Regions from separate parts of the Lysinibacillus sp. GW247-5R2A genome, predicted to be linked through region 1. Evidence: riboswitches for the same ligand, from Rfam matches in the RefSeq annotation. Region 1 holds a riboswitch; each other region holds the start of a gene.
The links. A riboswitch is a leader RNA that binds a small molecule or an ion and turns the genes downstream of it on or off. The one in region 1 is predicted to bind S-adenosylmethionine.

Region 1 (7,553 bases):
ATAGCGATGATGAATGTTTCGACAGGTTATCAAGTATAGAAGGAAAATAACAGAATCCTTTTTAGTGGCATTTGAGGAAGGAGATGTTAAAATGACTAGGCTTTATCAGCTAATAAATAAAAAAAGAAGCTGCACCTCTTTTAAAGGGCAGCTTTTCAATATTTATTTAGAACAATCCGACCGCATGTCCGTCATTATCGACATTCATACGTAAGGCTGCAGGAGCTTTTGGTAGTCCTGGCATTGTCATAATATCGCCTGTCAGACAAACTAAGAAACCAGCGCCAAGCTTTGGAATCACCTCACGAATTGTGACCGTGAAGCCTTCTGGACGTCCAAGTAAGCTAGGCTGATCGGATAAAGAGTATTGCGTTTTCGCCATGCAAATCGGTAGAGAATCCCAGCCGAATTTTTCGATTTGAGCCATTTGCTTTTTAGCTTGGTCAGTGAATTGAACATCTTTTCCACCATATACCTTTTGTACAATGGTACGCACTTTTTCTTCAATGGACTCTGTTACATCGTATAATGGTGAGAAGTTGTTTTCTTCTTCCAACACAGCTAGTACTTGTTCAGCTAAGGCTATTCCACCTTTACCGCCCTCTTCCCAGACATTTGTTCGGGCAATACGTACATGATTTTCTTGGCACCAGTTTAGAACGGCCTCTAGCTCTGCCTCTGTGTCTGTAATGAAACGGTTTAATGCAATAATCGGTTCAACACCAAATGTACGTACCGTGTCGACGTGTTTAGCTAAATTTTCAATTCCTTGGAGCAGGGCTTCCACATTTTCACCGACAAGTGATGTTTTTGGAACACCACCATGCATTTTTAGTGCACGAATCGTTGCTACGATCACAACGGCACTTGGCTTAAAGCCTGCTTTACGAGCTTTAATGTTCATGAACTTTTCAGCACCTAAATCAGAGCCGAAGCCCGCTTCTGTTACCACAATATCAGCCAGCTTACGAGCAGTTTGTGTCGCCATAATAGAATTACAGCCGTGGGCAATATTAGCAAATGGACCACCATGTATAATAGCTGGTGTCCCTTCTAATGTTTGTACTAAGTTTGGCTTAAAGGCATCCTTCAATAATAATGTTAAGGCACCCTCTACCTGTAAATCACGCACAAAAACAGGCTCGCGCTCAAATGTGTAGCCAATTACAATGCTGGCGATGCGCTCGCGTAAATCCTCAATGCTTGTTGCTAAACAGAAAACTGCCATAATTTCGGAGGCAACCGTAATATCAAAGCCGTCTTCACGTGGCATGCCTTGAACAGGCCCTCCTAATCCTACAATCACTTTCCGTAATGAACGATCATTCAAGTCCATCACACGTTTCCAAATAATACGTCGTGGATCAATGTTTAAGACATTCCCTTGGTGGATATGATTATCAATAAATGCGGATAAAGCATTATTAGCTGTTGTTATCGCATGAAGGTCACCAGTGAAGTGTAAGTTAATATCCTCCATTGGTACTACCTGTGCATAGCCTCCGCCTGTTGCGCCACCTTTTACGCCCATTACTGGACCAAGAGATGGTTCACGTAAAGCTACCATCACTTTCTTATTTAATTGATGAAGGGCATCAGCTAGTCCTACAGTCACAGTCGACTTCCCTTCACCTGCTGGGGTTGGACTAATAGCTGACACTAATACAACCTTTGCGTCCTCACCTTGAGCTGTAATTTTTAATGGGTCAATCTTCGCTTTGTAGCGGCCATACTGCTCAAGAGCATCCTCTGGAATACCTGCAGCATTGGCAATTTCCGTAATAGGTTTGATCACTGCTTGACTCGCGATTTCTAAATCTGTTAATGGTTGATTTTTCGTTGTCATTTGGCATCCTACTTTCTATGTTTTTCATTTCCATTATAGTCTTAATTGTGAAAAAAAAGAAAGTCAGATATGCTAGCATTCCGACAATCAATTGACATTTTTGTTCAATTCATGTATGTTCTAAGAGAAAATGCAATTTTTTCACATTTTCTCATTGATAGCACGACTTCTTTAACTTTATTTTACTTTCAAGCGCATTGGAGGCGAATGCTTATGCAACATGGGATCGTAAAGTGGTTCAATAATGAAAAGGGTTATGGCTTTATTGAATGTGATGATGGAGAAGATGTATTTGTACATTTTACGGGCATCCAGGAGGAAGGCTTCCGTACACTTGATGAAGGTCAAAAGGTTTCATTTGATGTTGTGGAAGGCAATCGCGGCCCGCAAGCATCAAATGTTGTAAAATTATAAGCTAGAATATAGTAAGTGGATGAAGTATTTGAAAATGGCTCAATCCACTTTTTGCATGTTTGCACATAAAAATCCACTTCAACGATTGAAGTGGATTTTTAATTTATTTATTAATCCAATAAAAAGCACCTGGACACACTAATGTTTCCTTTGTTCGATGTGGATCCTTCAATGTTACACCGATTGGCCCTTCTTTTAAATGACCGAGCGTCATGCTAGATGCTGAGGCTTCCTCATAAAAATCCAAACGCATATTCGGTAGCTGTAGAGACATAAACTGCTCATGCTGCTCAAACTCGGGAAGTTGTAAAACCTTCTGCCAAAGCAGCACCGTCTCCTCCACATCCTTGACAAAAAACTGAATGGATTCCATTGTAATGGCTTGTTTTTCATCAATCGCACCACTAGCCTTTAATTGAGCCAAACGCTCCTCATCTCCATCTGCCCATTCAATTAAGAATGGAAAATCCACTGAAAGGCCAGGTCTGCCAAAATGTAATAGCTTCCATTCGATTATCGTGCCGTCTGGTCTTGTGCGGCTACAAGCATCGGGACCATATACTTCATAGCCCAATGCACGCAATCGTTGACCCTCGTCTTCAATATTATTGGTGCGCAAGGCAATTCGTGAAAATCCTTGGCGCTCATGATCACGTTTAAACGTATAATGTAGGGAATATGGGTACAGGGCCGCTTGCTCAAATAAATCACGATCATAAATTGCGATTTGTTCAATATAGCTTAAGCCAAAATAACTTAGTGTATTGTAAGTCCCCCACATCGTGTGTTGACCACCGTTCACTGTATGAACATTTCGTTTATTGAAGAAAACCTTTATATTTTCTGGTGATTCTACTTGATGTACCAGATGATCAAAATATAAAGTCATGGCAATTCCCCTTTCTTTCCCCCACTAGCTTTACCTGGATGTGTAATTGATTTAATATTTACTTAAGAAAAGGAGTTACTATATGGTATGAAAAAAAGTGCCATTTACCTACTAACTCCGTTAACTAATTTATTACTAACTATAAAGAGGTGATTTGAATGACAGATCATGTTGCTGCTTTTAAATTGGCATTAGGTAACTATCCTACAGGTGTAACAGTTGTTACAGCATGTCATGAAACGAATCCAATTGGCTTAACAGTCAATTCTTTTGCATCTGTTTCCATTGACCCACTACTTATTTTATGGTCACTGGATAAAAAATCTCAGCTTCATCCTTACTTTATGAGCGCGGAGAAATTCGCTGTCAATATTTTAGCAAGTGATCAAGAGCAATTATGTACATTATTTGCAAGTAAAGTCCCAGATCGCTTTGCTCAAGCAAAATGGTCTACTTCTTCTTTAGGACTACCGATTTTACATGATACAGCAGCTATTTTACAATGTAAATCCTTTCAGCAAATAGATGCAGGTGATCATACTATTTTTATTGGCCAGGTGCTAGATATTACAAACTCTCAAAAGGAGCCGCTTCTCTATCATCGCCGTCATATCGGTCAGATTCCAAAAAGCTTCTATAGCTAATTGCCATAAAAAAAGGGCCACTTGTAAGCAACGAAAACCATGCTTATTGGTGGCCTTTTCACATCGTTCAACTGAAATGATCCTTTATTTCCTCTGAGGAAATCTCTGCTTTTCAAGCCTATTAATTTGAACAATTACACCATCCTGAATCGTAATATGCACTTCACCAAATTCAAGATTTTGAATGGCCTTTGCAATAGCCTCTAATTTCTTATCTTCTACCTTTGCCGACTGAGCCATACGATACACCCCTTCTTTTTCATCCTTGTTGTACAAAAGAGGCCAATGCATCAAACTGATTGATAGCCCCTCCTATCTCTCAGATCCATCTGTTGGAATTGGCACCTATGTTTCGGTTGCCGAGGCTTCATTGGGCCAAGTCCCTCCACCTATCTTGATAAGAGTACTGCGTTTCTTGAAAATAATTCTATAATTCTGTTATAAGATTGTCAATATAAAATATTAGAAAACCTAGCTGAATACTTTGTAATGATCATTTTAGATTAGTAGACTATCTATTTCTAAAGTATTTTATGCCTAATCAACGAGAAATAGATGGCAATCCATTAATTTATTACGAACTCCATTTCCTCATCATGAATTCAAGGGGACCCCGACGATGTTTAGCTCTCCACCAGACAGAAACAAGCACACATCCTACAAAGTAACAGCAGGCATAGAGCATGGAAAAAGTAAGCGTCTGGTTCTCCAACTTTTGGCAAACAATTAATATGCCAATGCCAATAAAAACATGGCCGACATAATGCGTTAAAGACAGTTGTCCCGTAAAGATCAAAGCTTCAATTACTTTATTTTTATATGTCTCAACAAGATAGATGGAGCCCACAATAAGGACAATTGCCGACGCCGAGTTAGATAGAACATACATCATATTCGGTGGAATCGGTCCCGTATCAAATAAATACAATGCACTCTCTACATCTAATAAATGGATCGTTGTCATCTTAATAAATAGCGTTGAAAAAATCTCCGTCATTATGACTAGCAATAAGCCCATTACCCATAAGATTTTTCGTAATGAACGATTAGTTAAATCTAATGTGCCGATTACCATGCCAATTAGAAAGAAACAAATCCAGGGAAATAGTGGATGATAGCCATTAAACATCAAATTTCTTATAAATCCTGCCGGTGTCCAAAAATCAAGATACACTAGTAATACATATGTTGGATGCCACCCAGCAAGGTAATTAAATTGAATTTGGAGCCACTGTGAAAGGATGAGGATGCCACCGATTATGAACATCATCATTTTCTTGGATTGGGCAATCAAACATGCGGCAACAAACATATAGACGCCATAATAATGTAAGATATCTCCTGTCCAGCCGACTGTATATAGGACTATCCCTATCACGAATAACAAAAACGATCTCTTCCACAAAGTAAGTCGATTCTTGCGAAGAAGTATTGGGTCCTTAGTCTCTCTAGCCTGACGAGTCATTAAAGCTGTTCCTATTCCTGCTAGCATGACGAATACGGCCGAGGCACGCCCCTCAAATAGATGTTGTAAGGCCATCAACCATGTTGAACCATTCGTTGTAGAACCCGTTACAACTCCAAAATTGACAATGAACATACCAAACATGGCGAGAGCTCTTGCAAAATCAAGGCCTTCAATGCGCTGTTCATCATCTCTTTTTCCCATCTTCGCCTCCTTGGATAACGCTATACACAGCCTCCTTCCAAATAGCTCTGTAGTCCAATTGGTTACCTGTTAATATGAAATTACCGATATTATCATAGACCAAGGCCAGCATCTGTGCCTTTGCTTCTATAGTGGGAGTATCCTCTAGAACCCCTAGCCGCACGCCATATTGTAGGACTTCCACAAAGCTTGTTAAAAAGCTGGTTTCTAGCTCTTCTAATTGCTTCTTATAGCTTTCATCGCGAGCTGCTAATAGTACATATTGGTTAAATATTTTATTAAAATAAGGATCCTTGCCCTGCGCCTCAATAGACTTATAGCCCAGCTCTAGTAATTCCTCCTTGAAATTAACGCGAGAAAGCTCTATATAATCCACAGCGACATCCTGTTGAATTACTTTATACAGTTCATCAAATAAGTAAGTGATTAATTGATCCTTTGATTGAAAATAATAATAAATGGCTGGTTTCGATATACCGACCTCTGCAGCTATCATGGCTAAGCTTGTTTTTTCAAACCCTTTTTCTGCAAACATCACATAAGCAACTTCTATAATTTTTTGAAAAGTTTGTTCCTTATTCCCCATCATCATTCTCCTTTTTTACCGACCGTTAAGTAAACATTAAATGATACTCCTCTTTTAAACAAGAAAAAACTGTGTAGAAATATTTCTCTACACAGTTCACATTTATTGATGCTATAAATACCTCATTAAAGCTTCGGCTGTTTTTTGCTTGCCCGTTACTTTCATAGGCTGTCCATTAGCAGGTACAATCCAATGGGGCTCGTCTCCGCCATATAAAGATTGAGAGCTGTTGGCTACCATCAATTGAGCATGGGCTGTTTCCATTCGCAGTCGTGCCCGTGCTAATAAAAACTCCTCATCATCGGTCGCTTCTAGCTTAAACCCTACTAACGTCACATTCGGTTGCCAGCCTTTAATTTGCCCTAAGACTTTTGGTGCCTTTTTAAAATGAATAATAGGTGGCTCATCGGAAGGCATTTTCCCCGCTTCCTCCATCAAGTTGCCTGATTGATCATATACTTTATCAATGACCCAATCGGAGCCAGCCGCAGCCATAATAACGATATCTACACGCTCTTGTTGGACAGCATGACGAACCTTTTCTCCTAAATCCTCAATACCCTCAAATTTAATCAATGTCATTTGATCGTGATTCACTGGGAGCTGTGCAAAATAACCATGCATATATACTACATTAGCACCAGCAGCGAGTGCCGCCTCCGCTAAATAACAGCCCATTGTCCCTTTTGATAAATTGGTATGCCCTCGTACACGATCCCATTTTTCAAGTGTTCCCCCACTTGTAATGAGTACGGTTTTACCTTGTAATGTCCCCATCCACTCACCTATTTTCTAAAATATATACACCTACTATTTTACCGTAATGCAAGGATAGGCATCAATAGATTCCATCATAGTGCATTTTTTTGTTCCATCAGCCATGCACTTAAAATTTCCGCAAATTTCTTTGTTACAGGTGATGCATTATGCTTCATCGCAATTCCAATCGTACGATAGGCACCTTGCTTCAGAGGAATCGCTCTTAAGGTAGGCGGCAACGTTTGAATGACTAATTGGGGTAAAATACTAATCCCAAGCTGATGAGAAATCATGGAAACAATGCCGACCTCCTCTGAAAGCTCAAAGCGAATATTGGGCTTCACATGATATTGTTCCAACAAAACTTTGACATCATTGGTCCCTTTATAGGAAGTCATAATAAAAGGCATATCTTCCAAATCAACAATATCGATCTCAGACTTATTAAATAGTGGACTTTGATCTGAAACGATACATAATAATGGGTCCTGCTGTAATTCCGTATATTGATATTGCTCAGATTTTTGACCATTTAAAAACCCAGCCTCTATCTCCCCACTGAGTAGCCATTGTTCAATTTCATAATAATCACCCTCGCGTAATTCCACCTGTATTCCAGGAAACTGATTATCCATAATCCTAATAATTTCTGGCATCCAATTGGAAGATATACTTGAAATAACGCCAATACGCACGTTTCCTCTTGTGACTCCATGAATATGTGCTGCCTCTTGTTGCAATAATTC
Region 2 (7,553 bases), on a different contig from region 1:
ATTAACACCAGTAGGGATTTCCATTTTTTTATCATACCTCTATCACTCCCCTAAAAAATTCTTTCTAGTAACTGTATAACCTCTGAGGAGCGAGAATCGACGATTTGATAAGCATAAACGCCAAAATAAATAAGTCCAACAACACCTGCAATGAATCCTGCAATAGTCATATACTTCTCTATTTTATTTTTCCATTTTATAGCCAACGCCCCATACCACCTTTAGATAGCGTGGGTTTTTTGGGTCCGCTTCAATTTTTTCACGAATTTTTCGAATGTGCACAGCTACAATATTTTCAGCATTGTAGGCTTCCTCATTCCAAACTCGTTCATAAATTTCACGAATCGAAAAAACACGCCCTGCATTTTTCATTAATAATTCCGTAATTTTATATTCTATTGGAGTTAGTCGAACTGGTTCTCCTTCTAAAATGATTTCTTTAGCATCTTCATCAAGAATAAGCCCGTCAATTTCTACTTTTGTTGCACCTTCACTATATGTTCCTAGTTGTACATAGCGTCTAAGTTGTGATTTCACTCGTGCTAATAGCTCTAATGGATGGAACGGCTTTGTTACATAATCATCTGCGCCTACCGATAATCCATGAATTTTATCGCCATCTTCTGCCTTTGCACTTAGCATAATAATAGGAATATTGCGCTCTGCTCTAATTTTAAATGTCGCTGTAATCCCATCCATATTTGGCATCATTATATCTAAAATAATTAAATGTACTTCATTATTTTCTAGCTTGTCTATTGCATCTAAGCCATCTGCTGCTTTTATAACATTATAGCCTTCATTTTTTAAATAAATTTCAATACCATCACGAATATCTTGATCGTCATCTGTAACAAGGACTGTTAGTTTCGTCATGATAGACACCTCGCTCTCAAATATAAGTGTACCTTTCAAATCTTAAAATCCAGCTAGTAAAAAAATGAAGAATTTCTTAAGGTTTTAGCTTATTATGAAGCCTTCCTTGCCTCCCACCTATCGTCAATACAACAATGCTGCCTAATAGCATTGCTACACCTAGCCAGGACACGCCACTTAATTGTTCTCCAACTAGAAAAACGCCAAGTATTGCGGCTGTCAATGGCTCAGCTAAGGATAGAGTTACAGCTGTTGATGCATTTATTTTTTGCAAACCGTTTAAGAACAGTAAATATGCTACGCTTGTACACATAATTCCCATAAATAGTATCGTCCATAAATTTTGCATATTTTCTAACCAAGCAAAACCATTAGACAGTGAAAACGGTAGTAAAAATAAAGTACAGAGCGAAAACGTCATAGCAACTGCAGGTAAAGCATCTTCCTGCGCCATTAATTTCTTACTAATATTTGTATAAAAGGCAAAAGATAACCCTGCACAGAGCGCTAAACCAAAGCCACCCATTTGCACAGCTTCTTCCCCATTATTGATAAACAATAAAAGACAGCCCATGATTGCTATCAATGTAGCTATTCCCCAAATAATAGATGGTCGGTTTCTCCATATAATCCATTCAATAATACCCGAAAATACCGGTGCACTTCCTATAGTCGCAACCGTTCCAATTGCTACCCCTGTTAGACGTATTGATGAAAAGAAAAGACCTTGAAAAAGAGCAATACTAGCCGCAGCTAAAATCGTCCATTTCCACGACCAATGTAGAAAATTAATTTTTCGCCCCAAAATTGCAATAGCTAAGAGAAGTCCACCACCAATGGCAGAACGAATAGTGGCGACTGCAATCGGAGATACATTATTATCTAAAAACGTTTGGGCAGTTCCTGTCATCCCCCATAAAATAGCTGCTAACAATACAAATAACGGATTTAACATGTAGCCCCCCCGCCTTCTTCCTTCCAATACTAATCATACATATTTATCCAAAATCAAACAATTATCATTTTTACTTTTTCTTTCATCCACTCCAGTATGCATTCGGTTAAATGGGCGTTATAATGAATACAGATAAAGGAGCGAGTTGTATGTACAAAACAATTGAAGAGACAGCAATTGAACTAGGTATGCCTGAAGAACAAATAATACGCCTAGTCTATGAGGGACGCATCCGTTCCGTTTTCGATGGAAATATGATACTCATAAATAGTGGACAATTTAGTACGTATTTTAATCAATTGGAGCGTATTAAAGAGGAGATTGAAATATGGAGATCTACTCCGATACCAGAGGATATTGACGTAAAAGACGAGGATTAAAAAGCCCACCATTCAATCAATAGATCATTGTTGAATGGCGGGTTAACTTTATAAAATAATAATGATTAAATCGTTACAACAAAGCCTGCCCTTTTCCCGATGATTTCAGCATAATCTTCTACCATCACACTGGCTGTTGGGTACATTCCAGCACCAGGACCTACTAAGGTTAAAGTACCAATATAATTTGTTTCTAATGCAACTGCATTGAACACATCATCGACTGGATAAAGTGGATGTTCTTTATCCACCAGTTGTGGTCCGACCTTTGCTACAATTTTCCCATTAGTTAATTTTTCCACCTCAGCTACATGACGGTAACGTAAACCCTTTTCACATGCCTCATGGACCTGCGAAGCTGAAATACTATCTATACCGATAACTTCTACATCCGCCCAATCAGGTTGTTCTCCAAATGCTAGGGCGCTTAAAATCATTAACTTTTTAAAGGCATCCTGACCAGAAACATCATTATACGGATCTGCCTCAGCGTAGCCTAAACTTTTTGCTTCTTTTAAAGCTGTATCAAATGACCAGCCCTCTGCTCGCATTTTAGTTAAAATATAATTACAAGTACCATTTAAAACACCTTGTATACGACTAACATCATTAACAAGTAATATATTTTTCATCGTTTTAATAACAGGTACTCCTCCAGCAGTTGTCGCCTCAAAGCCTACAAAGACACCATTTGCTTTTGCAAGTTCTTGTAACTCTAATCCACGCTTTGCAAACATGACTTTGTTGGCAGTAATAACATGACATTTATGCTCTACCGCTCTCTTTAAATAGCTATATGCTGGCTCTTCATTCACTATTGCTTCAAATACTACTTGCATGCCTGGTTCAGCCAATACATCATCCATGCTTGTAGTCATCAAATGTGCTGTGCCTAGTACACGTTCGCGGCTAGCATCTGTTACTAAAATTTTCGCTACTTCCAACTCAATGCCTAATTTATTTTTAAGATCTTCTCGCTTTTCATTTAATATATGATAGATCCCTTGACCTACCGTTCCAAATCCTAAAATCGCTGCCTTTATAGTTGCCATTCTTATTATTCCCTCCAACTTACATTCCGCAGTTTCATCAAGCCAAACTCTCCGTGGGGTTGTGCCAAATCATTTGACACCAACCGCAGGCCTTAGCCAACCCTTTATTTTGGATAAATTTTGATATTCAGTACATGTTAGAACATATACAAATTCAAATAATTCGAAATTTAACTTAAAGAAAATTGTAACGCATATATATACTTTACACAAGAAAAATCTTTCTAGGAAGGACATTTGTTTTCCCTAGACGTGCAAAAGAAATCGGTTTCATTCCTTTTACTATACGTTTTTTTAGTTTATCCATAAGATTTGAACAAATATTGACTCTTTACTCTCAAATTATGATGTCTTTCTTCTATTATATATATGTATGTTCAGACACCCATAAAACAGCTAAATAATTTAACTACTATAAAAAAAGGCTCATTCCCTGTAGCAGCAGAGAATGAGCCTAAATATATGAGGGATTATTTAGCTCGCTTTTGAAAGCAATTGAAAACGATATTGTGTTAAAGCTTGTTGAACAATACTAATTTCTTCTTCTGTAAAATTTGGTATTGCATACGTACGTTCTACTAATTGAAATGTACCATATTTCAAATAAAATTCTGTTGCTGGAAGCTGGATGTGGCTCACACCATACTTCTCATATGTCTCATAAACTTCCTTAATCGTATGGCCAATATCATCTGCGCAAACCTGTTCCTGATACGCTGAATGACCGAAAACTTGCTGCCATTTACATTCCACTAATGTAAGGATGTGTTGAATGGATTGATTGTTAACAAATACATGACCTTCATTTAGTTCATAAATTAGATAAGATGCAATGTTTTGCGCACTATAGAGATTACCCATTTTAAACACTCCTTTATCATCAGTTTTTTTGAAGAGTAGCCACTGGCTATGTAACTACTCTCCTATCTATTCAAAAGTGGGGGGAGCACTTATGAAAACATTTACCTTTTCAACGAGGTTTTTCCGTACACTTAACTTAATTCCAAGTATATAACAAGGTTTTAATAAAGTCAATAATGCATATAAAATTACTCGGTATTATTTTTTTAAAAGGTTCTGATAATTACCGGATGAGGTAATTGGTTAATGTAGCACGTTTGACGTATACCAAATGGGGCTATTCGAATGAGAAAATACGTAAACGCTACCACACTCGCCTGTCATTCTATATTAAGCTTCTACTGTTTGTTCTGTTGCTGTTGCCTGAGTAATAGCCTGCTCTAAATCTGCAATGATGTCCTCCACTGCCTCTAAACCGATTGATAAGCGAATGAGCGATTCGGTTACGCCAGCTTGAATTAGTTCATCTGCTGATAATTGTTGGTGTGTAGTAGATGCTGGATGGATAATTAGCGACTTGGCATCTCCTACATTTGCCACATGTGAAAACAGCTTTACATGATCAATAAGCTTTCGCCCTGCTTCACGTCCACCTTTAATGCCAAATGTAAGCACTGAACCGAAGCCATTTTTTAAATACTTTTTCGCCAACTCATGTGTTGGAAAATCTTCCAGGCCATTATAATTTACATACTCCACAGATGGGTGGTTACGTAAATATTCAGCCACAGCTAAAGCATTTTCATTGTGTTTAGGGATACGCAAATGAAGCGTCTCTAAACCTTGTAATAGATTGAAAGCTGCATCTGCACTTAATGTTGGTCCAAAATCACGTAACAGCTGTACACGCAGCTTTGTAGCAAATGCTGCAGAAGCTGTATCGATTCCATAGCGTAAACCATGGTAAGAAGCATCCGGCTCTGTAAAACCTGGGAATCGCCCACTAGTCCAATCAAACTTACCAGCGTCTACAACAACACCGCCTAGAGTTGTCCCATGGCCACCTATCCATTTCGTCGCTGAGTGAACTACCACATCTGCGCCGTAGTCAATTGGTGTAGAACCATAAGGAGAAGCAAATGTACTATCGATAATTAAAGGTAAGCGGTTGTCATGTGCAATCTTAGCTACAGCTTCAATATCTAAAACCTTTAAGCTTGGATTACCGTAAACTTCTGCGAAGACAGCTTTTGTTTTATCAGTAATGGCAGCCTTAAAATTCTCTGGGTTTGTTTCATCTACAAAAATCGTTTTAATACCATAATTTGGTAATGTATTCGCGAATAAATTATACGTACCACCATATAAAGAACTAGCTGCTACAATTTCATCTCCTGCTCCAGCTAGATTTAAAATAGAAAATGCAATAGCTGCTGCACCAGATGAAAGTGCTACTGCTGCCGTTCCACCTTCTAATAAAGCCACACGCTTTTCAAAAACATCCACTGTCGGATTCGTAATTCGCGTGTAAATGTTTCCCGCTTCCTCTAAGGCAAAAAGACGTTGCGCATGAGCAGTGTCTTTAAAAACGAAAGCAGTTGAACGGTAAACAGGAACTGTTCTAGAACCCGTCACAGGGTCTGGTTCTTGACCGCCATGTAACAGCAGTGTTTCTGGTTTAAAATTTGTCATTGTGTACCTCCATTTGGTTATTTTTTTACGATGGTACCGGAGATGAGGAGGATTTTTCTGTAGAAAACAAAAACCCTCTTCAGCTAAGAAGAGGGTTGCGGTTGCAAGTTTTCCTCCCCTTATCTGCCAGATCCAAGTAAGAATCTGTAGGAATTAGCACCTTAGTAAGTTCATCACCTACTGGTTGCCGGGCATCATAGGGCCTATCCCTCCGCCGCTCTTGATAAGAGTATGAGATTCAATTTCCATCGTTGTTACAAAGTATAAGCATAGAGTTTTTTTCTGTCAACAGCTAAATTTTATTTTTTCCGAAACTTCTGTCTGCTCTTTTACGTAGTAAGAACGCATACACTATTTTAGAAAAAAATTTGAAAGGAGTATTTTTATGGTAAAAGCCGTGATCTGTTTTCTAGTTGTTGGCTATTTGATTGGCTGTATTCACGGCTCTAAAGTGGCACAATTTTTATCCGGGGTTGATTTAAAAAAAGCTGGCCATGGCAATGCTGGTGCCTCTAATGCTACGCTTTCACTCGGCTGGAAATATGGCGTTTTAGTAGCTCTTATCGATATTGGCAAAGGCGTTGTAGCCATCGTCGGTGCACATTTTTATTTAACAGATATAACACATTTAACAGCAGAACAAACATGGCTCCTCACCTACTTGATAGCTGCAGGGGTTATTTTGGGGCATAACTTCCCTTTTTATATGGGCTTCAATGGTGGAAAAGGGACTGCCTCTATTATTGGAATTTTACTGGCGGTTGATTGGAAGATTGGTTTATTTGCACTTATTCTATTTGTTATTTTATCTTTTGCAACGAACTATTTAATTGTTGGGGTATTAGAATTTTACCTCGTTTTTTGTACCGCTACTTATTTATGGATTCCTGGGATTGGCCCGACCATTATTGCCATTCTACTTTTTGCTATTGCTATTATTTTGCATATTGAAAATATTCAACGTTTAATCAATGGAACCGAGCCTAAAGTTACTGCTGCCTTCAAGAAAAAAAATAATATTTCTTAGGAGATATTTGTATTTTTTATGACCACAAATTATCTCTTTAATTACTATTAAAGCTGTAAAACAGACATATTTCGCTTCCTTTCATTCTAAACAATAAATGGACGAATTCTTATCTTAAAAAAACATTATACTGACCGATGTTATGGATAATAACCGTCATTTTTACGTAGAAGGGATGAGAAAATATGTCTTCACCTAAACAAACAACAACGAAGCGTAATTTAAAGCCTTTATGGATTGGGTTGGCTTTCGCTTTATTAATTATCATTATTTTTTTACCTAATAACGGTGAGCTACCTGTAGCTGGACAGCGCGCTTTAGCCATTTTAGCTTTCGCGGTTATCCTGTGGGTAACAGAGGCCGTTTCATATCCTGTTAGCTCTGCAATGATTATTGCACTCGTCACTGTTTTATTAGGACTTGCACCATCCATGGATGATCCAACAACACAACTAGGTACTGCTAGCGCCTTAAAACTATCATTAAGTGGTTTTAGTAACTCTGCCGTGGCTCTAGTAGCAGCGGCTCTTTTTCTAGCAGCAGCCATGCAAATTACCAATTTGCATAAACGACTTGCTCTTTGGATTCTTTCACTTGTAGGAACAAAAACAAAAGCCATTGTTTTCGGTGCTATATTAGTTTCAATTGCCCTTGCATTTTTTGTTCCTTCAGCTACTGCACGTGCTGGCGCAGTAGTCCCTATTCTTCTTGGAATGGTCGCAGCATTCGGTTTACCACGTGATAGTCGACTTGCTGCTTTACTCGTTATT
Region 3 (7,553 bases), on a different contig from region 1:
ATGAGGAATTTACCCATCATCCAAACTTGAGCTTTCATATGAAGGATGAAGGAATGAAGAAAATGCTGGAGGAGTTGAAACGACGTGACAAAAAATGGTGATATCGTGGAAAAGCGTGCCTATCCTTCTCCCAATCCAGCAATTCGGTTAACAGAAATCACTTATATGTCACAGGGCTTGCGAATAAAAGGACTTCTAGCTGAGCCGAAGACTGAGGGTACATATGATGGCTTTTTATATTTAAGAGGGGGTATGCAAAGCATCGGTATGGTAAGACCCTCACGTATTGCTCAATTTGCCGCACAAGGCTTTATCGTCTTTGCACCGTATTATCGTGGAAATAGAGGTGGCGAGGGCAAAGATGAGTTTGCAGGGGCAGACCGTTATGATGCTGTTTTTGCAGTCGATGTACTGAAGCAATTTTGCAATGATAATCTACATGTTTTTGGCTTTTCGCGTGGAGGCATCATGGCTCTATGGACAGCAATTTTACGAAGGGATATTACTTCCGTTGTGACATGGGCTGGGGTTTCTGATGCAACGGCCACTTACTGGGAACGTACAGATATGCGACGGATGATGAAACGCGTTATCGGAGGAACACCTAACCGTGTACCGGAAGCCTATGATGCTCGTACACCGTTGTTTGAAGTAGAGCATATAACAGCTCCAGTGTTAATTATTCATGGCTATCAGGATGAGAATGTGGATATAGAGCATGCTAGACAACTGGCATTTTTCTTAGAGGATGCTAATAAAACATACGAAACATGGTACGACCCTCATTATGCACATCAATACCCGCCAGCTAAAAATCGTGAAACCGTACGTGCTCTTTGTGAATGGATGAAGCAACACTAGAAAATGAAATTATTAAAGCCCCTTCCTTAAATAGCTATCATCTGGAGATGAATAGGTGTTCTAAAGGAAGGGGCACTTTATTATTTCATATAAGTTTCTAAGAAATGCTGAATCGTTTCCCAATAGAGCTCGCCAGCTACGCTTTCCGCCTCGCCATGACCAGCACCCTCGACAAGTAATTTTTGCTTCGGACCATTTGCTGCCTCAAATACGTCATTCAACATGGTCGAAGGGACAAAAGTATCGTTATCTCCATGAATAAACAGCATAGGGGTTTTCGATTTTGCCACTTGATCAACAGCACTAGCTTCTCCCAGAGTATAGCCTGCTTTTAGTTTAGTTACGACTGAAGAGAATTGCATAATTGGGAATGAAGGCAAGTGAAAGATTGCTTGTAATTGATAGGAAAATTCATCCCATACGGAAGAATAGCCGCAATCCTCAATGATAGCCTTTATATTTGACGGCAAATCCTCACCTGAAGCCATCATCACAGTAGCGCCTCCCATTGAAACTCCAAATAGCACGATTTCAGCATCTTTATTCCCGTTTACAATGTCATCAATCCATGAAACAACATCCAAACGATCATGCCACCCCATGCCGATATAATCACCTTCACTTTGACCATGTCCTCTTGCATCGGGAATGAGCACATGATAGCCCATATCATAAAATTGTTTAGCATACTTAGTCATTTGTGTACCATCACTTGAATAGCCATGGAAAATAATTGCCCATTTGTCTGTGGGCTGGCTGTTTTGGATAGCGTATGCATGCAGATTAAGAGAATCATAGGATTGAATCGCCTTCTCCTCATAATGCTTGTTAAACCATTGCTCACGGTCCTCTTTCTCTTGAGCCTCATTTGAATTGCTATCAATTAAATTATGGGGGGCATCTAGAACAGCTGATTTATCAGTATCCGGATTTAATGCCAGATTATAAAAGTAGTTGCCTGCAAAAAAACCAGCACCAATAAATAATGCCAATAATATAGAAATGATTGCTACTAGTAATTTGTATTTTCTTTTCATATGTATCTCCCTAAATTAGCTTTATTTATGTTTTATGGGAAAGAAAAAGAGAACGAATTATCTCGTTCCCTTTTCTTGTTCTAGTTGTTATTTTAATGGGCCACCAAGTGTAGTGATGGCTTCAGAAACGTTTGCAAATTTCTTGAAGTTTTCGTTGAATAAGCCAGCAAGTTCAGCAGCTTTTGCATCGTATGCAGCTTTATCTGCCCATGCTTCACGAGGATTTAACACTTGTGAAGGTACACCTTCAACTGCTGTTGGGATGTGTAAACCAAATACAGCATCTTGTGTCGTTTCAACATTTGTTAATTGACCATCGATAGCTGCGCGCACCATTGTACGTGTATAAGAAAGCTTCATACGGCTACCAGTACCATATTCTCCACCAGTCCAACCAGTGTTCACTAGGAATACTTGTGCGCCATGTTCGTCAATTTTTTGACCTAACATTTCTGCATAAACTGTTGCAGGAAGTGGAAGGAATGGAGAACCGAAGCATGTAGAGAATACTGGTTCTGGCTCTGTTACACCACGTTCAGTTCCAGCAAGTTTTGAAGTGAAACCACTTAAGAAGTGATACATAGCTTGCTCTTTTGTTAATTTACTGATAGGAGGTAATACGCCAAACGCATCAGCTGTTAGGAAGATGATTGTTTTTGGATGACCTGCTACAGAAGGATCAACAATGTTTTCGATGTATTGAATCGGATAAGCTACACGTGTGTTTTCTGTTAATGAACCATCATCATAATCACAAATACGAGTTTCTGGATCAACAGCTACGTTTTCTAAAACAGAGCCGAAGCGGATTGCATTGTAGATTTCTGGTTCTTTCTCAGCAGAAAGGTTGATCGTTTTTGCATAGCAACCACCCTCAATATTGAATACACCATTATCAGACCAGCCGTGTTCATCGTCACCGATAAGCTTACGGTCTGGATCAGCGGATAATGTTGTTTTACCAGTACCAGATAGACCGAAGAATAATGCTACATCGCCAGCTTCACCAACGTTTGCTGAACAGTGCATAGAAAGGATACCTTGTTGTGGTAATAAGTAGTTCATAATACCGAAAATAGATTTTTTCATTTCACCAGCATATTCAGTACCACCAATTAAGATAATTTTCTTTTCAAGTGATACAATGATGAATGTTTCAGAAGCAGTACCGTCAACCGCAGGATCTGCTTTAAAGTTAGGAGCTGAGATGACAGTGAAGTCTGCAACATGCGAAGCTAATTCGTCTTTAGTTGGACGGATAAATAATTGATGAGCGAAAAGGTTGTGCCAAGCGTATTCATTAATAACTTGGATGCTTAATTGTGAATCTTTGTCAGCACCAGCAAATCCTTTGAATACAAATAATTCATCTTGTTCTTTTAAATATTTTATTACTTTTACATACAGGTTATCGAACACTTCAGAGGAAATTGGTTGATTGACTTTACCCCAGTCAATTTGATCTTTTGTGCTTTCTTCTTCTACTGTATATTTATCTTTAGGTGAACGACCAGTGTATTTGCCAGTTTCTGCACGAACTGCGCCATCTACTGTTAACATTGCCTCACCACGAGAAGTAGCTTTTTCTGCTAATTGTGGTACTGAAAGTTGAACGTTAATGTTACCGCCGCTTAATAATTCCTTCAGTTCGTTTGCAATTTCTACTGAATTCATCGATTAAATACCATCCTTTTTTATAGTATTCCCTTGATTTAGAGGGATTTTTTCTTAATTTCAAAAATAGTATAACACAATTGGTTAAATAATCTATACTAATTAAGAAATTATTTTAGAGTTTTTATTACTTTTCAATAAACTGACAAAAAATAATGTTTTTCGAGTAGAAAACATTCAATGCTACAGTAAATTGTCTAAAATTTGAGCCACACATATGTTACCACAAGATGCTAGGTATGTTGTAGGGATTAATTTTCTTTTATTTACATCATCACCCAAGAATGAAAAGTTTTATGGTGAATATTTGTTCCTTCCTTATCTATACAGTAATACATAAGAAAATATTTGACAACGTTCGACCTTTTCAGTAACATGAAAATTGAACGGATACTCTTATCCCGAGCTGGTGGAGGGTCAGGCCCTGTGAAACCCGGCAACCTGCATGAACTATTTCACTACATGCGTTGGTGCCAACCTGATGCAAGGGAAAATCCCTTGAACGATAAGAGTGAAAGGTAGCGAAGTCATTATTCCTTTCCTCATGTATAGTAACGTGAGTAAAGGATTTTTTTATTGTTAAAAATCAATGTAAAGGTAAGTATATGTAGTTCTTTCCTTATTATAATGACGGATCTTTCGAAATCCTCGTGTTAAAAGTAGCAGTTATTTTTTCACATTAAGTGAAATGACAACAACAGCGGCTTGAGAGTTCAATCCTTAGGAGCGGACTTGACATGGGTAATGAGTACCGTATTCAAATACTTTTTGTAAGAGTAATAGGAGGAAAACTAAATGACAAACCGTCGACTGTTTACATCAGAAAGTGTAACAGAAGGACATCCAGATAAAATTTGTGACCAGATTTCGGATGCCATTTTAGATGCAATTTTAGCAGAAGATCCAAATGCACGTGTAGCGTGTGAAACAACTGTAACAACAGGATTAGTATTAGTAGCGGGAGAAATTACTACTTCTACTTATGTAGATATCAAAGGTATTGTACGTGATACGGTGGCGGAAATCGGATATACACGTGGGAAATATGGCTTTGATGCTGAAAACTTAGCGGTACTTGTAGCAATTGGTGAGCAATCTCCAGATATTGCTCAAGGTGTTGACCAAGCTTTAGAGGCACGTGAGGGTTCTATGACAGATGCAGATATTGAAGCGATTGGTGCAGGGGACCAAGGCTTAATGTTTGGCTATGCATGTAATGAAACACCTGAGTTAATGCCATTACCAATTAGCTTAGCTCATAAGTTAGCACGTCGTTTAACAGAAGTTCGTAAATCTGGTGAGCTAGCTTATTTACGTCCAGATGGTAAAACACAAGTAACAATTGAGTATGATGACAATAACGTACCTGTGCGTGTCGATACAATTGTTATTTCAACACAGCATGATGAAGAAGCAACACTTGAACAAATTCAGGCTGATCTAAAACAATTTGTGATTGCCCCTGTTGTGCCAAGCGAATTATTAGATTCAAACACAAAATACTTTATCAATCCAACTGGCCGTTTCGTCATTGGTGGGCCAAAAGGAGATGCTGGTTTAACGGGCCGTAAAATCATTGTTGATACATACGGTGGTTATGCACGACATGGTGGCGGTGCGTTCTCAGGTAAGGATGCCACAAAAGTTGACCGTTCAGCTGCCTATGCGGCACGTTATGTAGCTAAAAATATTGTAGCAGCTGGTTTAGCAGAACGCGCGGAAGTACAGCTGGCGTATGCAATTGGCGTTGCACAGCCTGTTTCCATTGCTGTTGATACATTTGGTACAGGAAAAGTGAAGGAAAGCGAAATCGTAGAATGGGTACGTGAGCTATTTGATTTACGCCCAGCAGGTATTATTAAGATGCTAGATCTTCGTCGTCCAATTTATAAACAAACTGCAGCCTATGGTCACTTCGGTCGTACAGATTTAAATGTACCATGGGAACAAACTGATAAAGCTGACGCATTACGCGTAAAAGCACATCTGTAAACTATTGTGCTAAAGTGCTGAAGTCGTTAGAAAATTATTCTAATGTATGATGAACAAAAGGGGCTTTTCTGCCCCTTTTGTTTTTTTGCAAAAATGCCTCGCCTGTATCCTTGAACAATGGTCATGGAAAGCGAGGGATTTTTTATAATGAATAAATTCTTTATAAGCTTTTATTTTTGTAGAGATTTATAATACTGACCTTTTTCTACGTATTCACGTACGATACGCTCCATATCCTTTTTATCCTCAGCGTTTAATTCTCGGACAACTTTCGCTGGACGACCTAATGCTAAGCTATTTGGAGGTATAACTTTACCAGGAGGCACGAGACTTCCGGCTCCAATAAATGCACCCTCTCCAATCTCTGCCCCGTCTAAAATAATGGAGCCCATACCGATTAAGGCATTTTTTCGAATGGTACAGCTATGTAAAGTTACTTGGTGTCCTACTGTGACCTCATCTTCAATAATGAGTGGAAACTTAGGACTTTGATGTAAGCAGCAAAGATCTTGGATACTTACCCGTTCACCAATAATGGTTGGTGAAACATCGCCACGAATTACGGTATTAAACCAAATAGTTGTTTCAGCTCCAATTGTTACGTCTCCAGTAACAGTTGCGTAATCGGCAATAAAAACAGATGGATCGATCTTTGGTGTTTTATCTTTAAATGGATAAATCATGAGAATCGCCTCTTTTCTTTCTGTAGATATAGTATTATCGTATCAAATACGCAACTTTAAGGAAATATAAAATTAAAATGTGCTGTTATTTCGATATAATCAAATTGTAATTATTTTTTAGGAGGACTATGTGAATGTGGAAATGGGAAGCTGATGGACAAGCAAAGGCTGTGATTGCTATTCTTCATGGTGCTTATGAAAACCACCGTTGGTATGCATGGCTTATAGAAAAATTAAGAATGGAAGGCTTCCACATAGTCATGGGGGATCTACCGAATCATGGCATCAATGCAAGATTTGCGCGTGTCCATGATGAGGACTTCAAATTGTACAATAAATATACAAGAAATCTCATTGAGAATGCCTTTTCATATAATTTACCAACCTTTGTAATTGGGCATGGACTAGGCGCTACTTTAGTTCTTCATACCATGCAAAAGAAAAAGTATGAATGTGCTGGTATTATTTTGACATCACCCTGGCTACATTTGAAGCTTTTACCAGGTAAATTATCAAATGCTTTAACGAGCTTGAGTGCTTTAACAGCAAATGTTAAATTGACGCATGAGCTGACATTTGAGACATTAACGCGCAGTGTTGAGGGTAGAGAGGAAATGAAGGATGATATCCCATTTATGTCTGTTGTTTCAGTAAAATGGTATCGGGAGCTTCAACAGATGATGAAAAATTTAGTTATGCTACCTAAGCATGAATTTCCTAATATGCCTATGTTAATTATGACAGCTGAAAAAGATAAAATAACGGAAACTCGACAAATGCGCAATTGGCTTCATCAACAAGAGCTAACCGAGTTTCAATTTAAAGAATGGGCAAATTGTTATCATAATTTATTTCATGAAGTAGAGCGTGAAGAGATTTTTATGTATATTCGAGATTTTATCAATAATGCTCTTAGACGGATTGGATATATAATAAAATAGGTTTGACACCTTCCAAATAATAGGATCCTTACTTAAATATTGTTACTTGAATATAATATTGTAATTTTCTGAAAAGTGTAATAATATAGTGACTTAAAGTAAGGTAATTCAAATTGGAGGGGTAAGATGGATGTAGTTGTTGGCAAATTGAATGACATATTATGGGGACCTTGGTTTATCTATGGTATCTTGTTGATTGGGCTTTTTTTCTCAGTCATTACAAGATTCCTGCAAGTAAGACTTATTAAAGATATGTTTGTGTTAATGTTTAAGGGGGAGAAATCAGAAAAAGGGATTTCCTCCTTCCAAGCAATGTCTATCGCACTATCGGGTCGTGTAGGTACAGGGAATATTGCTGGTACTGC
Region 4 (7,553 bases), on a different contig from region 1:
GTTTTGCAGACTAAGCGAGCAGTCTGGGGATATTGAACAATTGGCAAAGAGATCGCTAGAGGTGTCTACTCTGGCTGAAAACCAAGCACTGGATGGACGTGAATGTTTAAAGAAACAATCATTAAATATGCATAATATTATTCAATCTCTTCATGATATAGAAGAAAATATTGAACAATTGTCTGATATGTCGAAGGAAATGGAAACGATTATGAGTGTCGTTACCAATATTGCCAATCAGACCAATTTATTGGCCTTAAATGCCGCTATTGAAGCAGCCCGTGCCGGAGAAGCAGGGAAGGGGTTTAGTGTAGTAGCTGATGAAGTACGTAAATTATCCATTCAAACAAAGGAATCTGTCACCGCTGTTGCATTATTGTTGCAAAAAACGAGTGAACGCACTGGGAAATTAGAGCAATCTCTCATTCATATCCAAGATGAAGTGGCATCTGGTGAGGATAATATGTTACACACAGAAGGACAATTTACAAATATAGTAGGGGCAATGACAGAAGCAAAAGATCAAAATGATTGCATGGCGACGAAAATACAAGCAATCGCAGGTATATTAAGTGGGCTGGGTAGTTCTTTTACTGAAGTAACGAACTCAGCAGAAAAATTAGCTAGCTTTGCTCAAAATTTAAAAAGCTAGATCACTAGTAGCTATATTAAACACTATAGTACTCATTATAATGTGTGTTTAGTAAGCATAATTCTTGGAGCTAGAGTTATCTCACAGTTGAGATAGCTCTATTTTTGCTAAATTTGTAAAGGGTTTAACGTAATTTTCAATGAAAATAAGTTTATACTGTAGACAGAACTAAAAATAGGGGCGGTTGACTATGAAAACAGTTGTTGTATTAGGTGGCGGTATTACTGGTTTATGCACAATGCATTATCTACAACGCCAAGTGAAGGAAAAAAATTTAGATGTTCAGCTAGTGCTCGTAGAAAAAAATACATATTTAGGTGGCAAACTATATTCAGCCTATGAACAAGGTTTTATTATGGAAACTGGTGCTGACTCTATCGTAGCTCGCCATAAAGGTGTAATGGAGCTAGTGCAGGAGCTAGACTTTGAAGATCATCTCGTTTACAACGAAACAGGTGTATCCTATATTTATACAAATAACGAGCTGCACGCCATTCCAGCGGATTCTACTTTCGGTATACCTATGAGTGTGGCTTCACTTGAGGAAAGTACTCTTATCTCTGATCAGGCCAAACAAGAAGCTTTAAAAGATTTAACTTTACCCAATGCAGATTTTACAAAAGAAAGCTCGATAGGGGAATTTTTAACTTATTATCTTGGCGAAGAGCTTGTGGAAAATCAAATTGCACCTGTTTTAGCAGGTGTCTATTCTGGTGATTTACATCAACTTTCTATTGCCTCTACTTTACCTTATTTAATTGACTATAAAAATGACTATGGAAGTATCATAAAAGGTTTTGATGCGAATCGTGAGCAATTTGTTAAAGCTGCTAATAAAAAATTTATTTCATTTCAAAATGGATTATCCTCTTTAATTGAGCGATTAGAACAGACATTAACAGAGGTAGATATCATTAAAGGGGTAGCCACAAATCATGTCCAAAAAATGGGGAACCAGTATTTGATTTCATTAGCAAATGGTCAAAACATTGAGGCGGATTATGTTGTTCTAGCGCTACCGAATGAAGCGGTTCAAAGTATATTACAGGACGACTCCTTAACACATTATTTTGATCAGTTTACTACAGCTTCAGCCATTACTATTTATCTAGGCTTTGATGTGCCTGATGCAAACTTACCTGCGGATGGAACAGGCTATATTGTATCGCATAATTCTGATGTCACTTGTAATGCAGCAACTTGGACGAGCCGCAAGTGGAAGCATACATCGAAAAACAATCAGCTACTTGTTCGCCTATTCTATAAGAGTATTAATCCGGCGTATGAGCAGTTACGTAAAATGACTGACGACGAATTGGCAGCCGTCGCATTAGAAGATGTTCGCAAAAGCCTAGGAATTGATGAAAAGCCAACTGTTGTGAATGTCACAAAGTGGATTGATCAAATGCCTAAATATGACTTAGCTCACCGGGAAGCGCTGCAAGGCTTACTACTAGAGCTGAATGAAAACTATCCGAATTTATCGATAGCGGGTTGCTCGTATTTTGGAGTAGGTATTGGTGCTTGCATTCAAAATGGGAAAAAAATTGGTGAAGAGCTTGCCGAGGAACTATCCAATTTCTAAGTTTTTAAACGAAAAATTTCTTTGTTATGTGAAATAGTCTTGACTCATTCGTCTGTAAACGATATGATTCTTTTAATTATTTAAAAAATTCATACTTAATAATTCTTATCAAGAGAAGCAGAGGGACTGGCCCATTGAAGCTTCAGCAACCAACTTTTTGTCAGGTGCTAAATCCAGAAGACCGTTGAGTCGAAGATGAGAAGGAACAATAATGATGAGTCGTTAAAGCCTTCTTTTTATATAAAAGAAGGCTTTTTATTATACAGAAATAGAGGAAGAGAGGCTAGTTTTATGGGATTGCTTGAAAGGTTAAAAACGCATGTATTGACGGCAGACGGTGCAATAGGCACAGTGTTGTATGGCTATGGATTGGAGTATTGTCATGAGGAAATGAATGTTCAGAGACCTGAATTAATTGAAAAGATTCATAGAGAATATATCGCAGCGGGTGCTGATATTATTCAAACGAATACGTACGGTGCCAATGCCATTAAATTAGCTCGCTATGGACTAGAATCAAGTGTCCAACAATTTAATGAAGCAGCTATTACTATTGCCAAGCGAGCAGCAGCGGATGGCGGTCAATTTGTTTTAGGAACGATTGGTGGTATTCGTGGCATTCGTAAAAGCGATGCAACATTAGATGACATATTAGCGACCGTTGATGAGCAGGCAAGTGTGTTACTTGCAGGAAATCCTGATGGTCTTTTACTCGAAACTTATTATGATTTTGAAGAATTAACAGCGACATTAAACATGCTACGCGCCAAAACTAATATACCGATAATTGCTCAAGTATCTATGCATGAGCCTGGTGTTTTACAAAATGGTATGTCTTTAAACAATGCGCTACATGAATTAGAGACTCTTGGTGCAGATATTGTTGGTGTCAATTGTCGTCTTGGTCCATATCATACGATTCAAGCGTTTGAGGGGGTAGAACTTCCGAAAAAGGCATTTATGTCAGCCTATCCAAATGCTTCGCTATTAGATTTAGAGGACGGGCGTGTTGTTTATGAGTCGGAGGCTGATTATTTTGGTCGCGCTGCTGTTGAGCTCCGTGATCAGGGTGTTCGTTTAATTGGGGGCTGTTGTGGTACGACACCAAAGCATATTGCAGCCGCAAAGAAGTATTTAGAAGAGCTATCACCAGTTAGTGAAAAGCATGCGAAGCCTGCAAAGATTGAGATTGTTCGTGATGCCGAGCCAGCTAAATATGAACCACTTCATGAAAAAGTAAAGCGTGAACGCTCGGTCATCGTAGAGTTGGATACACCTAGACACTTAGAAATAGATGGATTTCTGGAAGGGGCCAAGCAACTATATGAGGCAGGTGCCGATGTAGTTATGATGGCAGACAATTCATTGGCATCCCCACGTATTAGCAACATTGCAATGGGGGCTTTATTGAAAAGTACTAATGGCGTACGCCCCCTTACACATATTACCTGTCGAGATCGTAATTTAATTGGTCTGCAATCACATTTAATGGGGTTAAATGCCTTAGGTATTCATGATGTGCTAGCTGTTACAGGAGACCCAACGAAGGTTGGAGATTTTCCTGGTGCCACTAGTGTCTATGATGTCTCCTCGATGGAGCTTATCCAATTAATTAAACAATTAAATGAAGGAGTCTCTTTCTCAGGGAAACCACTTCGGAAAAAGGCTAACTTCTCTGTGGCTGCTGCATTTAACCCAAATGTTCGTGTTTTAGATCGTGCTGTGGCACGCTTAGAAAAAAAGATTGAGCATGGGGCAGACTATTTCATTTCACAGCCTGTTTATACAAAGGAAAAAATTATAGAAATATATGAAGCAACGAAGCATTTACAAGCACCGATTTATATTGGCATTATGCCTGTTACGAGTTATAAAAGTGCAGAGTTTTTACATCATGAGGTGCCAGGCATAAAATTATCTGAAGATGCTTTATCAAGGATGAAAGCATGTGGTGAAGATAAGGGACGCGCCACACTTGAGGGCATTGCAATTGCCAAGGAATTAGTAGAGGTGGCCGCGCAATATTTCAATGGCATTTACCTTATTACACCATTTTTACGCTACGATGTGACATTAGAATTAATGAAATATATAGAGCAATTGGATGAACAGAAAAAAGGGGTAAGTATAAATGGCTAAGCACTTGATAGAAGAACAACTTGATAAACGAATATTAATTCTCGATGGCGCAATGGGAACCATGCTGCAAAATGAAAACTTATCAGCAGATGATTTTGGTGGGGAGGATCTAGATGGCTGTAATGAAAATCTAGTACTTACTAGACCAGATATCATTGAGAAAATTCATCATAAGTACTTAGAGGCAGGGGCAGATATTATTTGTACAAATACATTTGGTGGAACACCTCTTGTATTAAATGAATATGATCTAGGTGCAAAAGCAGAAGAAATTAATAAACGTGCAGTCGAAATTGCTCGTCAAGCAGTTGACAATTACACGACTTCCGATTGGCCCCGCTTCGTTGCAGGCGCAATGGGCCCAACAACGAAGACGTTGTCAGTAACAGGTGGTATTACATTTGATGAATTAGAAGAAAATTTCTTTGTGCAGGCAAAAGCATTGATTGAAGCTGGGGCAGATGTGCTATTGCTAGAGACAAGTCAGGATATGTTAAATGTGAAAGCAGGTACCCTTGGAGTAACACGTGCTTTCGAGGTAACCGGTAAAGAGTTACCTGTGATGATTTCTGGAACTATTGAGCCTATGGGGACTACTCTTGCAGGGCAAACCATTGATGCCTTTTATATTTCCATCGAGCATATTCAACCATTATCGGTGGGCTTAAACTGTGCGACGGGACCTGAATTTATGACGGATCATATTCGCTCATTAGCAGAGCTGTCAACGGGGTATATTAGCTGTTATCCGAATGCAGGCTTGCCAGATGAAGAAGGATGTTATCATGAGTCTCCAGAATCTTTATCGCAAAAATTAAAAGGATTTGCAGAAAAGGGTTGGCTCAATATTGTGGGTGGTTGCTGTGGTACAACTCCAGCACATATTGCGGCTCTACGTGAAATTTTAAAAGATGAAAAGCCTCGTCAGCTACCAGAAAAAACGCATGGTCACGCTGTATCAGGTATCGAGCCACTTTTATACGATGATTCTATGCGCCCGCTATTTATTGGGGAAAGAACAAATGTTATTGGTTCTCGTAAATTCAAAAACCTAATTATTGATGGGAAATTTGAGGAAGCAGCTGAGATTGCAAGGGCGCAAGTGAAAAATGGCGCACATGTCATAGATATTTGCTTGGCGAACCCAGATCGTGATGAATTAGCAGATATCCGTGGCTTTATGCAGGAGGTTGTGAAAAAAGTTAAGGTTCCACTTGTTATTGATTCCACAGACGAAAAGGTTATTGAAGAGGCCCTCAAGTTTTCGCAAGGGAAGGCCATCATTAACTCTATTAACTTAGAAGATGGCGAAGAACGGTTTGATGCCGTATTGCCATTAGTGAAAAAGTACGGTGCCTCGTTAGTTGTGGGAACAATCGATGAAACAGGGATGGCAGTCGATCGTCATCGGAAGCTTGAAATAGCCGAACGTTCCTATCAATTACTAACAGAAAAATGGGGAATGCAACCTGAAGATATCATTTTTGACCCATTAATGTTCCCAGTAGGAACGGGGGATGAGCAATATATTGGCTCAGCACTTGAAACAATTGAAGGAATTCGTCTCATTAAAGAAAAAATGCCCCGTACATTGACGGTGCTTGGAGTTAGTAATATTTCGTTTGGCTTACCACCGGTTGGACGTGAGGTTCTCAATGCTGTATACCTTTATCATTGTACACAGGCTGGTTTAGATTATGCCATCGTCAATACTGAAAAGCTAGAACGGTATGCATCGATCCCAGAAGCGGAAATTAAACTAGCCAATGATTTGTTATTTAATACTAATGATGAAACATTAGCCGTATTTACTGATTTTTATCGTGATAAAAAGAAGGAAAAGACTGAAGCGGATATTCCGAAAACTGTAGAAGGTCGCTTAGCCTACTATATATTGGAGGGGACCAAAGAAGGTCTTATTGCTGATTTAGAGGCTGCGCGAGAACTATTTGAGTCACCTCTTGATATTATAAATGGACCTTTAATGAATGGGATGGCTGAGGTTGGTCGTTTGTTTAATGATAACCAATTGATCGTAGCAGAGGTTTTACAATCTGCTGGAGTGATGAAGGCTGCTGTTGCCCATTTAGAGCAGTACATGGAAAAGAACGAGGAGAGTGCAGGCAAGGGGAAAATGGTGCTTGCTACTGTAAAAGGTGATGTGCACGATATTGGAAAAAACCTTGTTGATATTATTTTAAGTAACAATGGCTATAAGGTTGTAGACTTAGGTATTAAGGTGACACCTGCTCAATTAATAGAAGCTATTCGCAAGGAAAAGCCAGATTTCATTGGATTATCGGGTCTATTAGTTAAATCAGCACAGCAAATGGTCACTACTGCCCAAGATTTCAAAGAGGCAGGAATTGATGTGCCAATTTTAGTAGGTGGAGCTGCACTTTCCCGCCGTTTTACAGAAACAAAAATTGCTGATGAATATGGTGGTCCTGTTATTTACGCAAAGGATGCGATGCAAGGATTAGAGCAGGCCAATTTATTAATGGGTGAAGGCACACGTGAAAATTTCTTAGCAGAAATAGCGGAATCTCGCCAAAAACGTTTAGAGGCAGATGAAAAACGAGCAGCTCGTCCTGTCAAAGAGATTACAATAAAACCTGCCCGTACAGTAAAGGAAGCACCCGTATTTTTACCGGCAGATTTGCGTCGTCATGTAAAGAAGGAATATGCTGTTTCACATTTATATCCATATGTGAATATGCGGACATTGCTTGGGCACCATCTGGGGTTAAAAGGGCAAGTTCAACCTTTACTAGATGCTGGCGATCCAAGAGCAACTGAGCTTAAAGATTTAGTGGATGATTATTTAAAAAGTGATTTATTAAAGCCTTCAGGTTTATATCAATTCTTCCCTGCCCAAGCAGATGGAGATGATGTAATTATTTATGATCCTGCAGATAACAAAACAGAAATTGAACGTTTTACTTTCCCGCGTCAGCAGGTCGTACCTTTTTTATGCCTGGCTGATTTCTTAAGAACAGTAGAAAGTGGAGAAATGGATTATGTTGCACTTATGGTAGTGACAGCAGGGCAAGGAGTTATGGCAAAAGCTCGGCAACTAAAAGAAGATGGTAAATTCCTTGAAAGTCATGCCTTGCAGTCGACGGCATTAGAATTAGCAGAGGGCTTTGCTGAGCGCATGCATCAAGAAATTCGTGA

Region 2: linked by a shared signal. The riboswitch ahead of AC07YC_RS18320 (O-acetylhomoserine aminocarboxypropyltransferase/cysteine synthase family protein) and the one ahead of AC07YC_RS07240 (YezD family protein) in region 1 are both predicted to bind S-adenosylmethionine.
Region 3: linked by a shared signal. The riboswitch ahead of metK (methionine adenosyltransferase) and the one ahead of AC07YC_RS07240 (YezD family protein) in region 1 are both predicted to bind S-adenosylmethionine.
Region 4: linked by a shared signal. The riboswitch ahead of AC07YC_RS20035 (bifunctional homocysteine S-methyltransferase/methylenetetrahydrofolate reductase) and the one ahead of AC07YC_RS07240 (YezD family protein) in region 1 are both predicted to bind S-adenosylmethionine.

Annotation. Positions count from the first base shown of each region.
Region 1 is NZ_JBWKZL010000003.1:261,176-268,728, forward strand. Features, by position in the region: gene AC07YC_RS07220 (formate--tetrahydrofolate ligase) at 167-1,846, opposite strand; gene AC07YC_RS07225 (cold-shock protein) at 2,060-2,260, shown strand; gene AC07YC_RS07230 (VOC family protein) at 2,364-3,149, opposite strand; gene AC07YC_RS07235 (flavin reductase family protein) at 3,308-3,793, shown strand; gene AC07YC_RS07240 (YezD family protein) at 3,878-4,069, opposite strand; SAM riboswitch class I at 4,103-4,197, opposite strand; gene AC07YC_RS07245 (DUF418 domain-containing protein) at 4,368-5,462, opposite strand; gene AC07YC_RS07250 (TetR/AcrR family transcriptional regulator) at 5,446-6,048, opposite strand; gene AC07YC_RS07255 (phosphopantothenoylcysteine decarboxylase domain-containing protein) at 6,160-6,825, opposite strand; gene AC07YC_RS07260 (LysR family transcriptional regulator) at 6,900-7,553, opposite strand, start outside.
Region 2 is NZ_JBWKZL010000012.1:112,277-119,829, reverse strand. Features, by position in the region: gene AC07YC_RS18355 (histidine kinase dimerization/phospho-acceptor domain-containing protein) at 1-35, opposite strand, end outside; gene AC07YC_RS18350 (hypothetical protein) at 51-206, opposite strand; gene AC07YC_RS18345 (response regulator transcription factor) at 184-876, opposite strand; gene AC07YC_RS18340 (DMT family transporter) at 953-1,831, opposite strand; gene AC07YC_RS18335 (MerR family transcriptional regulator) at 1,981-2,211, shown strand; gene AC07YC_RS18330 (homoserine dehydrogenase) at 2,277-3,263, opposite strand; gene AC07YC_RS18325 (hypothetical protein) at 3,738-4,124, opposite strand; gene AC07YC_RS18320 (O-acetylhomoserine aminocarboxypropyltransferase/cysteine synthase family protein) at 4,455-5,756, opposite strand; SAM riboswitch class I at 5,873-5,986, opposite strand; gene AC07YC_RS18315 (glycerol-3-phosphate acyltransferase) at 6,142-6,783, shown strand; gene AC07YC_RS18310 (DASS family sodium-coupled anion symporter) at 6,969-7,553, shown strand, end outside.
Region 3 is NZ_JBWKZL010000006.1:231,915-239,467, reverse strand. Features, by position in the region: gene AC07YC_RS11630 (NUDIX domain-containing protein) at 1-101, shown strand, start outside; gene AC07YC_RS11625 (alpha/beta hydrolase family protein) at 85-861, shown strand; gene AC07YC_RS11620 (alpha/beta hydrolase) at 942-1,898, opposite strand; gene pckA (phosphoenolpyruvate carboxykinase (ATP)) at 1,986-3,572, opposite strand; SAM riboswitch class I at 3,966-4,084, shown strand; gene metK (methionine adenosyltransferase) at 4,368-5,564, shown strand; gene AC07YC_RS11605 (gamma carbonic anhydrase) at 5,735-6,247, opposite strand; gene AC07YC_RS11600 (alpha/beta hydrolase) at 6,382-7,188, shown strand; gene AC07YC_RS11595 (alanine/glycine:cation symporter family protein) at 7,315-7,553, shown strand, end outside.
Region 4 is NZ_JBWKZL010000015.1:26,147-33,699, reverse strand. Features, by position in the region: gene AC07YC_RS20045 (protoglobin domain-containing protein) at 1-652, shown strand, start outside; gene AC07YC_RS20040 (protoporphyrinogen oxidase) at 843-2,237, shown strand; SAM riboswitch class I at 2,340-2,439, shown strand; gene AC07YC_RS20035 (bifunctional homocysteine S-methyltransferase/methylenetetrahydrofolate reductase) at 2,529-4,376, shown strand; gene metH (methionine synthase) at 4,369-7,553, shown strand, end outside.